DNA from 2 places in the Oceanobacillus timonensis genome. Region 1 is predicted to be linked to the other one. Evidence: riboswitches for the same ligand, from Rfam matches in the RefSeq annotation. Region 1 holds a riboswitch; the other holds the start of a gene.

Region 1 (5,191 bases):
CGAATTATCGGCACCTGCAGAGGAATCATTTCGTTCAGATTTCTTTTGATCTGTTTGCTTGTTTGCAGAGTCCGTTTCTTGTCTAGAATCATTCTGTTTCGTTTCACTTTCTCTTCTCTCTGTATGTTCATCATCTTCACTAGCAGCGTAACTTTCCCTATAAGAAGTCTGACGTTGCTTATTTTCATCGGATTCATCGGTGTCTTTATTCGTTATTTGGTAAGCGGATGTTTCCTCCGAAGCCGAATTATTTCTTTCCTGCGTTTCTGGTTTCTGATTCGTATGTGTTTCTGTTTCCGTTTCGATTACTCTCTCTTGCGGGGAATTGTTCTCAGTCTGTGCTTCTTCTGCTTCATTGCCTTCTTGCTGCGAGCTATTACGATTGTCTAATTGAACCGTTTGATAAATTTGTTCATTATCTCCTAATAACCGGTCATTCCAAGAAGTAGTGAAAAGCTCGACACTTTCTCCATTCTGCCCGTCTCCGCCATCTGTATCTTCTGTATTTACTTCCATGGAATATTCCACAGAATGATTGTCTTTATAAATACCCATACCAATAATGACAATACATCCTGTTAACAAAGAAATGTTAACCAGTAACAATTTTTTTCTGCGCATATATCTTCTTCCTTTTTTTAAAAGATTATTATTCTGTCACGTGCGTTTTACTTTACTATTTCAACCATTACATATACGTATAACTATAAATTCGTCACATCCATTGTAATCTTCATCAAAGCCCATTTCAAATACTTTTCGGATTTTTTATATACAAATCATTGCTCAACATGATGGTAGCCTGCTTTCCGGTTTGATTAAAAAATAATTTAAAGCTTGATTTTTTTGCTTCTCTCTTGTAAAGTAAACGTAATTATAAATATGTTAATTCTTATCCAGAGAGACGGAGGGACTGGCCCGCAGATGTCTCAGCAACCGGCTTATGATAGCAAGGTGCTAATTCCAGAAGGGGGCTTCCCTTTAAAGATAAGAGATGTGGATGATTTTGATATTACACCCTTCTTATCTCTGGATAAGAAGGGTTTTTTATTGATTTAACAGAAAATACATAGGGAATAGCAAATTCTCATGCAAGCTTTTCTTATGGAGGAGGAAAAATAATGAAGAAATTAGAAACTGCATTGGTACAATTAGGAAACAAAACGGACAAACGAACAGGGGCGATAAACCTGCCAATCCATTTGTCAACAGCTTATCAGCATCAAGAGATTGGTCACTCCACCGGTTTTGATTATACCCGCACGAAAAACCCGACCAGATCCGTACTGGAAGATGGATTTGCGAAATTAGAAGAAGGAGACGCCGCTTTCGCCTGCAGTTCCGGGATGGCCGCCATTCAATTAATCCTTTCTTCTTTATTCCAAGTAGGTGACCATCTTATTGCGACAAAAGATATCTATGGAGGAACGTATCGTATTTTTGACCATTATGAAAGAGCATATCATGTTTCTGTAACGTATGATGAATGTCAGGATGTATTGGAAACGGAACGATGTATTAACGAAAATACAAAAGCTATCTTCTTGGAAACACCTACAAACCCGTTACTTCAAGAGGTAGATATTGAAAAATATGCAGAGCTGGCAAAAAAATATAACTTGCTGCTTATTGTGGATAATACGTTCTTAACACCGTACTTACAACAACCTCTTACACTTGGAGCAGATATTGTCGTACACAGCGCAACTAAATATATCGGAGGTCATAACGATGTACTGGCGGGTCTTGTAGTGACAAAAACGCCGGAATTATCCGAGAAAATATTTGAAATGCATAACGCTTCCGGTGCTACGTTATCTCCTTCAGACAGCTGGCTCCTTGTCCGCGGCTTAAAAACACTTGCACTCCGTATGCAGCGTCATGAAGAAAATGCGAAGCAGCTGGCAGCATATTTAGAAGAACACCCGGCAGTCAGCCAAGTTTTTTACCCTAATAGGGGCGGTATGCTTTCCTTTTGCTTAGAAGACGCCAATCTGGTAAAGTCTTTTTTAGCTAATCTGGATATCATTGTATTTGCTGAAAGCTTAGGCGGTGTGGAAAGTTTTATTACGTATCCTACCACGCAGACACATGCGGATATGCCGGAAGAGGAAAGAATCCAGCGAGGAATCGGCGACGATTTGCTCCGTTTCTCTGTAGGTGTGGAAGATGTAGATGATTTAAAAGCAGACATTGAGCAGGCGTTACAAGTTATTAGTAACGTATAATATATCATAACACCAAAAATAAAAAAGAGACAGATTAGCTGTCTCTTTTTTATGTTATATTGTCATTTTATATTCCCGGATTTAAGGTTCATTTAAGGTTGGTCACCCTTTTATTAACCCTAAATCTACTTTCCACTGCGACCATTGCAGCTGTCTTGTTTTCCGAGGTAAAAATTGACGAATATCTTCTTCGTGATAACCGACCTGAAATCTTTTTTCATCAACCAAAATTGGGCTTTTCAGCAATCTTGGATATTTATGAATTAATTTTAATAAGGTTTGTAAAGACAATTCCTCTACATTCAAGTTTAATTCTTTGTAAATTTTAGAACGGGTGGAAAGAATTTCATCGGTTCCTTCTACCGTCATTTGTAAAATATTTTTTAATTCGTCAATTGTCAATGGTTGATGTAGAATATTCCTTTCCTTATAAGCAATTCCATTTTTGCGAAACCATTGTCTGGCTTTTCTTGTAGATGAGCAAGATACTCCGTAAATATGCACTGTCATATTCATTCTCCTTATTGTTTGACATATTCATTACAAGAGTCAAAGTGATAATCCATGAAATGAAAACGACTTGTTTTGCTTTTTCATTCCATTTTTCTATCTTACCTATCACTTTAGCACGTAAATGTGGTAAAACTATGGTACAGCCATGAAAAAAACATAAAATGAAGCTTAATTCATTGAAATATAACGGTCTATATATCAATTACAACATACAAGCCGTCCGGAAAAATCTGCACAAACCAGCATCTGTTCCGCAAAAAGCATATCCGTTCTCCGTTCATCATTGATGTTATTACTTCTTCATTAATTGATTCGATAAGTACAGGGTAAAATCCTTTTTTTCTGGTCAAATACCCTCTCCAAAAGAAAATTCTATCATATAGTAAACACACAGGGGGTGTAAAAATGAGTAAATACAATGAATTTGGAGGGGGTTTTGCCTTACTGGTAGTCCTGTTCATATTATTAATTATTGTAGGTACTTCTTATTGGGGCTACTAACAATATAATGAAAGACAAATCTTTTCCTCCTCTTCCCTATAATTAACTAGCTTTTACGTATCCAAAGCTAAAAAAAGATCGTGATAATAAACGCTTGTAAAGACAGCTCATCAACCTCTTTACAAGCATTTTTTATGTATAAAAAAACAAGGCGAACAATGGAAATAACCATTGATGCCTTGTTTTCTTTATTTGGATGATTCCTTCTCCGTCTCCAGTTCATCCTTCTCTTCTTTTATTTCATTCTTTTTACCTTCGTCAGACATTAAATTATTCGCTGAATTTTTAAATTCCCGTAAGGTTTGTCCGGCTGCTTTACCGATTTCCGGAAGCTTCTTAGGGCCAAAAATAATTAAAGCAAGAACAACAATCAGTATCAAACCCGGAATACCTATGTTTGCTGGGTTCATGGAACAACACCTCCATTCTTATTTCATTATAAATCATTTGCTGCTATTTTTTAATGGGATAAGCCTAAAATTAAAATGATTTTTCTTATTTCTGTGAAATTTGCAGAATCAGTTGCCGCATTAAAGATGGTAATTGCTCAAATGCATTGGAGATATGGAGCCTCTCTGTCCGTTTATGGGCGTCATGACCAAATGGCCCTATATTTAAAACAGGAGCGTTCAATGCACGCATAGACGAAAATGGTAATGTATACGAATCTCCCCAGACCGGCGTATTCTCCTCGTAAACCTGCAAGTCTTTATCACTACCCTGATAATTCACATAGCTCAAGTCACAGATGCCATTTAAAAAATGACTCCTTTTGATCTCTGCTTGGAATTGCTTTTTGGCTTCTTTCTCCATAAAATCCACACAAAATTCGACAAGCCGGTTACCGCTGGAGTTAACAGCCGGGTAATAAGGCGGAGCAAATAACACGACAATAGCCGGCGCGAGCTCCTGACAATGAATCATCAGGTTATCCGTAATACGCAATGACTTCTCCCTGTCATCATACGCATCATGGTAATGCACATCCTTTTTCAGATCTTCAACAAATTCACGCCCTAATTTATTCATTGCATATTCCAGTAGTTCTTTATAAGAAAACACCTTCACATGACCAATCGGATCCACCTGGTTATCCTGACATATTTTTTTATACCGTTCATTACATTGTGCGGCAGCAATTTTTGCGGTCTGTTCAAACAAAGCAAATGCTTCCTCCGCCGTCCTCTCTAACAGAAAAATATTATACAATGCAGAAGATCGGTACGGTGTCTGGGTAGAGTAGCGCAATCGCAAATCTGTCTGCTGCAGCGTAACGGGTAACGGAGCTGTTTCTCCAAGCACCGTCTCCTTGAAAATCGGATTCCATTCCATCTCTCTCGTTAAAAACGAAGAGATAAATGGCGATGTCATCCCGCTCAATGGCTCCCCTGCGTGGGTTTCCTTTCCATAAAACAGCGCTCCTGCCAACACTTTACCAATCGTACCGCTGTAAATATAGTGCGTATTATCTTTGGGATCATGCCGGAATGAAGGCTCGCTGTTCAGAAATAACGTATAGGTTAATTGATGCTGCTTTTGTAAATCTGTAAGCACTGGGATGGCATAACGCATCCCCGCTGAATTCACCTCTTCATCCGGAACCGTCAGTAAGAGCAGGTTCACAGGCCATTTTTCCGCAGCTGCCTGTTCTATCAAGCTCATATGCATTACCAGCCCCATCTTCATATCCATTGTCCCGCGGCCGAATAAAAAGTCGCCTGATTCAATCTCTGCCCGGATATCTCTGGAAAATGTATCCTTCTGTTCCCAATATACTTTGGTAAGCTCCTCTGGTTGGGTTGCGAGCGGCTCCAACGAACCGTATTCTTCGGTATTTACGGTATCAAAATGACTGATGAGGCAAATCGTCTTGGAAGCATCCGGGTGCTTGTATAAAGCTGTTAACAGTTTTCGGCGTTGATCGGCCTCATGCAATGTTAAGTAATCCG
Region 2 (5,191 bases), 1.7 Mb from region 1:
GATGAACTATCGTTATATTAATTGAGAAAAGAAAAAACCAGATGGTCGAAGGAATTTTTCTTCGACCATCTGGTTTTTTGTATAGTTTACATATAAACTTATTTGGCTGCTACTTCTTCTGTTTCAAAAGAAATTTTTTCATCTTTTCCTGCAATAATCCCAAGAAAGGCAATGATTAAGGATGCAGCCATTAAAATAATAAATGGCACAGCCCAGCCTCCCGTTTTATCAGCGATTGTTCCTAGGAACAGCGGGCCTGTAGAAGCGACGATATACCCAACAGATTGCGCCATGCCGGACAATTGCGCCGATTCCATAGCAGAATTGGTGCGTAAAACAAAGAACATCATGGCCATGCTGAACGCGGTCCCGGCACCGACACCGGTTAATATCAGAAAGACAATAATCAGATGGGATGAAGTAAAAGCAACGCCTAATAAGCCAAAGAAAAATAGCAATCCGGCGCTGCAGCCGAGCAGCTGCTGACTCTTCATCCGCCCGGCAAGAATGGGTGCGATAAATGTTGTTGGGATAAGTCCAACTTGATAAATAGCAATTAACCATCCGGCTTCGCTTTCGTCAAACCCTTTTGCAATAAAGATATCCGGGAGCCACGTAAATAAACTATATGGTATGAACGATTGCAGCCCCATGAAAAAGGTGACAGCCCAGGCAATTTTTGATTTGAAAATCGCTTTAGACGGCTGGCTTTTTACGTTGACAAACACTTTTTTATCCGCTGAACGCGCGGCAGGCAAACGCAGTAATAAGACAATAACAGCTGCCAAGGAGAGAAAGCTCCATATTTGCATAGCCTGACGCCAATCGAATCCGGATATGGAAGCAATTGGTACGGAAATACCAGAAGCAAGCGCTCCGAACGCATTCATCGAAACGGAATACACTCCAGTCATGAGTCCCATTCGATAAGGGAAAGTTGACTTAATCAGCCCCGGCATTAGTATATTTCCAACAGCGATAGCCATTCCGGTCAACAAGGTGCCAAAAAGTAAGAGCTCTATTCCGCTATTCGCCCGAATAAATACACCGATAGACAGCACAACCATCGCGATTAATAATGTTATTTCCATCCCGAGTTTGCTGGATATCCTGGGTACAAATGGCGAAAACAAACCGAACGCAAGCAGGGGCATCGTATTTACTAAACCAATCATGCCATTAGAAGCTTCTAATTCTCCGCGGAACAGAGGGATAAGCGGTCCGACAGACGTGATTGGGGAACGTAATGTTGCTGCAATCAGCAAAATAGCCAGGAGTAATAAGAATAGATAGTATCGTTTTGTAAAAGCTTTTTTGGAGAGACGCATATATATATGATTCCTTTGTAATGTATTTTAAAAAATGTATATAGGAAATCATCATATCAAAGGGGATAAGGGAATGTAAAGCTATTTTGAAGATGACAGAAAAAGCATTGTGGTAGTTGTATTGTTATCAAGTCAAGGTGAATAGAAGTACGAACGCATTTCTACAGAAAAAGAAACATGGCGTAAAGAACCATGCTCTTTTTCTGCTTATCAAAATGTTAAAAAAGCAATCTAATTCCGTTAGCTAAACCGACTTGCTGCGAGAAATTATCCTCCGAAAAATAAATCAAAAATGTTACTAGCTGTAGAGCTTTCTGCATTATAAAACTCGGAGTATCCACAATCTTTGCAGAATACGACAGTGAAACGATTATGTTGTACATCAAACATTTTAGATAAGCCGGATCCTGTCATGGAAACATCTTTTGAATCCGCATTTCGGCTTCCACATTTCATACATCCTTCATGATTTTTCATTTCTATCACCTCTTTTAATAGTTACGAATAAATGCATGTATTGGTTTCACCGTTTTTAAACAAATCTTCCACCTTCATAACATTTGAGTTTGAAACAGAGAAGCGTATAATAATTAATATTGAAAAAAATGTATTTATAAGGTTATTTTAAGTGAAATAAGGAAATCTAAGTCTAAGAAGCAATCTAAAACTTCAACGCAAGCAGGAAGGGAAGTAACGGTAAAGCAGACGGACGATTATTTTATTTTACACAATAGCAACAATGCAATAGAAAGAAGGAAAATGTGATGAGTAAAGCGCAATCGAAAATATCGAGAAAGACAATGTTTTTTTTAAGAGGCCTCATTATTGTTATTGGCGGGTTTATTACCGCTTATGGGCTGGAAGCGGTATTGATTCCCAATAGTGTTTCTGACGGTGGGGTTACCGGCCTGAGTATCGTTGGCTCGCAATGGACAGGATTGCCGCTGGGAGTTTTAATTGCTATCTTAAATATTCCATTTATTTACTTAGGATATAAACAAATTGGCAAAGGTTTTGCGTTGTTATCCATCCTCGGAATTGCCTCCCTGGCTATCAGTACAAGTATGATGCATCATATCCCGACGATAGTAGGAATTGAAGGAGATACCTTGCTGGTGACAGTGGTTGGCGGGATTATTATTGGTTTCGGTATGGGGCTTGCACTCCGTAATGGCGGGGCATTGGACGGTATCGATATGTTAGCAGTGCTGTTATCACGTAAGCTCCCCTTTGGAACGAGTGATTTGATTTTATTCCTTAATTTATTTGTGTTTATTGTGGTATCGACAGTATTTGGTTTACGAGGGGCTTTAATGTCAGGAATTGCTTATTTTATTGCTTCGAAAGTCATTCACTTGATTGAAGAAGGTTTGAGCAGTACAAAAGCAGTATATATTATCACCGGCTATGCGGATGAAATGATCAAAGAAATCAGAGACCGTTTAGGACGTAGTTGTACGGTGCAGCATGTAGAAGGCGGATACTCGAAAAAAGAATTCCGACAAGTGAAAAGTATTATAACCCGTTTGGAAGAAAGTCAAATGAAGGAAATTATTCAAGATGTTGATCCGGAGGCATTTATCACGGTTCATGAGGTAACGGAAGTACGATGCGGAAATTTCGATTAAAAGAATGCAAGTAAAAAAGGCAGCCAATGGATGAGCATTGGCTGCCTTGCTGTATATCATGCATTAAGTTCTTGCTCTGAACAATTCCGCGATTGCATGAGAAACCTCGATGCCTTGATAAGTGAATGCGGATAATGCGGTCAGTGCAAAGAATCCAATCACAATAAATCTGAAAATCATCATTTTGTCAACCTCCTCTTTTGAAAGTTTGATTTATTTCAAAAGAGGATTAAACTACGAAATTGGATTGATAGAAAACGGGCGTCATCAGCCGTTTTGTGCGGTTGATACTTACAATCATCGTAAATAAACTAAATGTTCCCAGTAAGAATAAAGCAATGACTAAAGCCGGGTATGTTATAAATGATTTATCTGACTGATCATTTCCGCCCAAGCCTAAGTCTTGAGACATTTGGGTATCAACCAGCATCTCTTGTTCGGTGAGAAGGTAGCTGTGATGTATACCTGAAGATAGTTGTGTGATTGGTAAAATGATAATCATCATAGCAATCATCAAATGTCTATTCAACATCTACGCCCTCCTTCCATTTTCGCTTTCATATAGGATAGCTATCTTTATGTTAGAGAAAAATTTAATTATACCAATATTGAAGAACGATTTCAATATATTAACGTTTATTGATAAGAGCTTAAAGTGTATTATATGCTTATTTTTCAATGCTGTCTATACTTTTTGAACATTTTATGACTTTTTAGCTACAATATCAATGTACCCCATTATAGGGGTTCGTTAAACATATGGCTGGCTGTTATAAACGTTGTATGCTTGAAATATTTTTTAAAAATTCATATTGACAAAGAATTCAAATACATATATAGTTATCTACAACAAATAAATAGCAATACATTTTCTTATCCAGAGAGGTGGAGGGACTGGCCCTTGGAAGCCTCGGCAACAGACTTAGAAAAGAACTGTGCCAATTCCAGTAGCAGAAGCTAGCAGATAAGGAGAGACATTGATATCGTACTCAAACCTCTTCTTTCTGAAAAGAAGAGGTTTTTTCGTGTTTGTATCATCTTATCGGCAGCACATCACAAGTAAAAGTTTATGGGAGGAATGGAGAAATGGCGAAAAGAAGTTTGGAAGAACGTTTAAAACAGGGAACAGTTATTGCAGGGGAAGGATATTTATTTGAACTAGAGCGCAGAGGATACTTACAGGCAGGATCTTTTGTACCGGAAGTAGCATTGGATAATCCGGAAACATTGAAAGCAGTGTACCGTGATTATATGAAAGCAGGATCGGATGTGGTGCTTGCTTTTACATACAACGCACATCGTGAAAAAATGCGCATCATCGGCAAAGAAGATTTATTAGAGCCTTTAAATCGAAATGCTATTAAATTAGCAAAGGAAGTAGCGCAAGAACATCCGACGGAAGAAGCTTTGGTTGCCGGAAACATTTCGAATACCAATATTTTCAATCCGGAAGATCAGGAGTCCAAGAATAAAGTTAGAGCCATGTTTAACGAGATGGCTTCATGGTGTAAAGATGAGGATGTTGACTATATTAACGGGGAAACGTTCTACTATCATGAAGAAGCATTCATTGCGTTAGAAGAAATTAAAAAATATGATCTGCCGGCAGTAATTACCTTGGGATTAATGGGTGAAAATATCTTGCGTGATGGTTACACAGTGGAAGAGTCATGTAAGATTTTAGAAGATAACGGCGCTTTAGTTGTCGGGATGAACTGTTTCCGCGGGCCGGATACGATGCAGCCGTATTTAGAGAAGATTCGTGACAATGTAAATGGATATGTAGGAGCATTGCCGATTCCGTACCGGACAACGGAAGAGAATCCGACATTCTTTAACTTGCCAGATGGAGGGTGCAGCTGTCATTTGCCGACAGAAACCACTTTCCCGACTTCGCTGGATCCGCTTTATCATAACCGTTATGAACTGGCGGAATGGGCGAAAAAAGCACATAGCATCGGTATCAATTACATTGGATTGTGCTGTGGAGCTTCACCGGCAATGCTTCGTGCGGTAGCAGAGGCTGTTGGAATGGAGACAATTAATTCCATTTATTCTCCGGATATGCATAAACATTTCTTATTTGGTGAAGACGATACATTGCAGGATCATATTACAGATTATAAGACAAAAGCTTAAGGTAATAGAGGAGGGGGCAATTTATCATGACAGTTACAAAAGAAAATGAGGTCTTACAAGCGCTTGATATATTGAAAACAAAAACGTGGGTAGACT

What was found. A riboswitch is a leader RNA that binds a small molecule or an ion and turns the genes downstream of it on or off. The one in region 1 is predicted to bind S-adenosylmethionine.
Region 2: it holds a riboswitch for S-adenosylmethionine, as region 1 does, so the genes downstream of both, B7E05_RS19090 (homocysteine S-methyltransferase family protein) here and B7E05_RS10520 (methionine biosynthesis PLP-dependent protein) in region 1, are expected to answer to the same signal.

Annotation. Positions count from the first base shown of each region.
Region 1 is NZ_LT800497.1:2,158,639-2,163,829, reverse strand. Features, by position in the region: gene B7E05_RS10525 (hypothetical protein) at 1-621, opposite strand, end outside; SAM riboswitch class I at 890-994, shown strand; gene B7E05_RS10520 (methionine biosynthesis PLP-dependent protein) at 1,122-2,228, shown strand; gene spx (transcriptional regulator Spx) at 2,331-2,738, opposite strand; gene B7E05_RS10510 (YjcZ family sporulation protein) at 3,147-3,242, shown strand; gene B7E05_RS10505 (twin-arginine translocase TatA/TatE family subunit) at 3,431-3,652, opposite strand; gene B7E05_RS10500 (M20/M25/M40 family metallo-hydrolase) at 3,738-5,191, opposite strand, start outside.
Region 2 is NZ_LT800497.1:3,865,751-3,870,941, reverse strand. Features, by position in the region: gene B7E05_RS19115 (fructose-1,6-bisphosphatase) at 1-25, shown strand, start outside; gene B7E05_RS19110 (CynX/NimT family MFS transporter) at 99-1,328, opposite strand; gene B7E05_RS19105 (zinc ribbon domain-containing protein) at 1,596-1,805, opposite strand; gene B7E05_RS19100 (YitT family protein) at 2,093-2,956, shown strand; gene B7E05_RS19095 (hypothetical protein) at 3,186-3,488, opposite strand; SAM riboswitch class I at 3,827-3,927, shown strand; gene B7E05_RS19090 (homocysteine S-methyltransferase family protein) at 4,043-5,095, shown strand; gene B7E05_RS19085 (cyclase family protein) at 5,122-5,191, shown strand, end outside.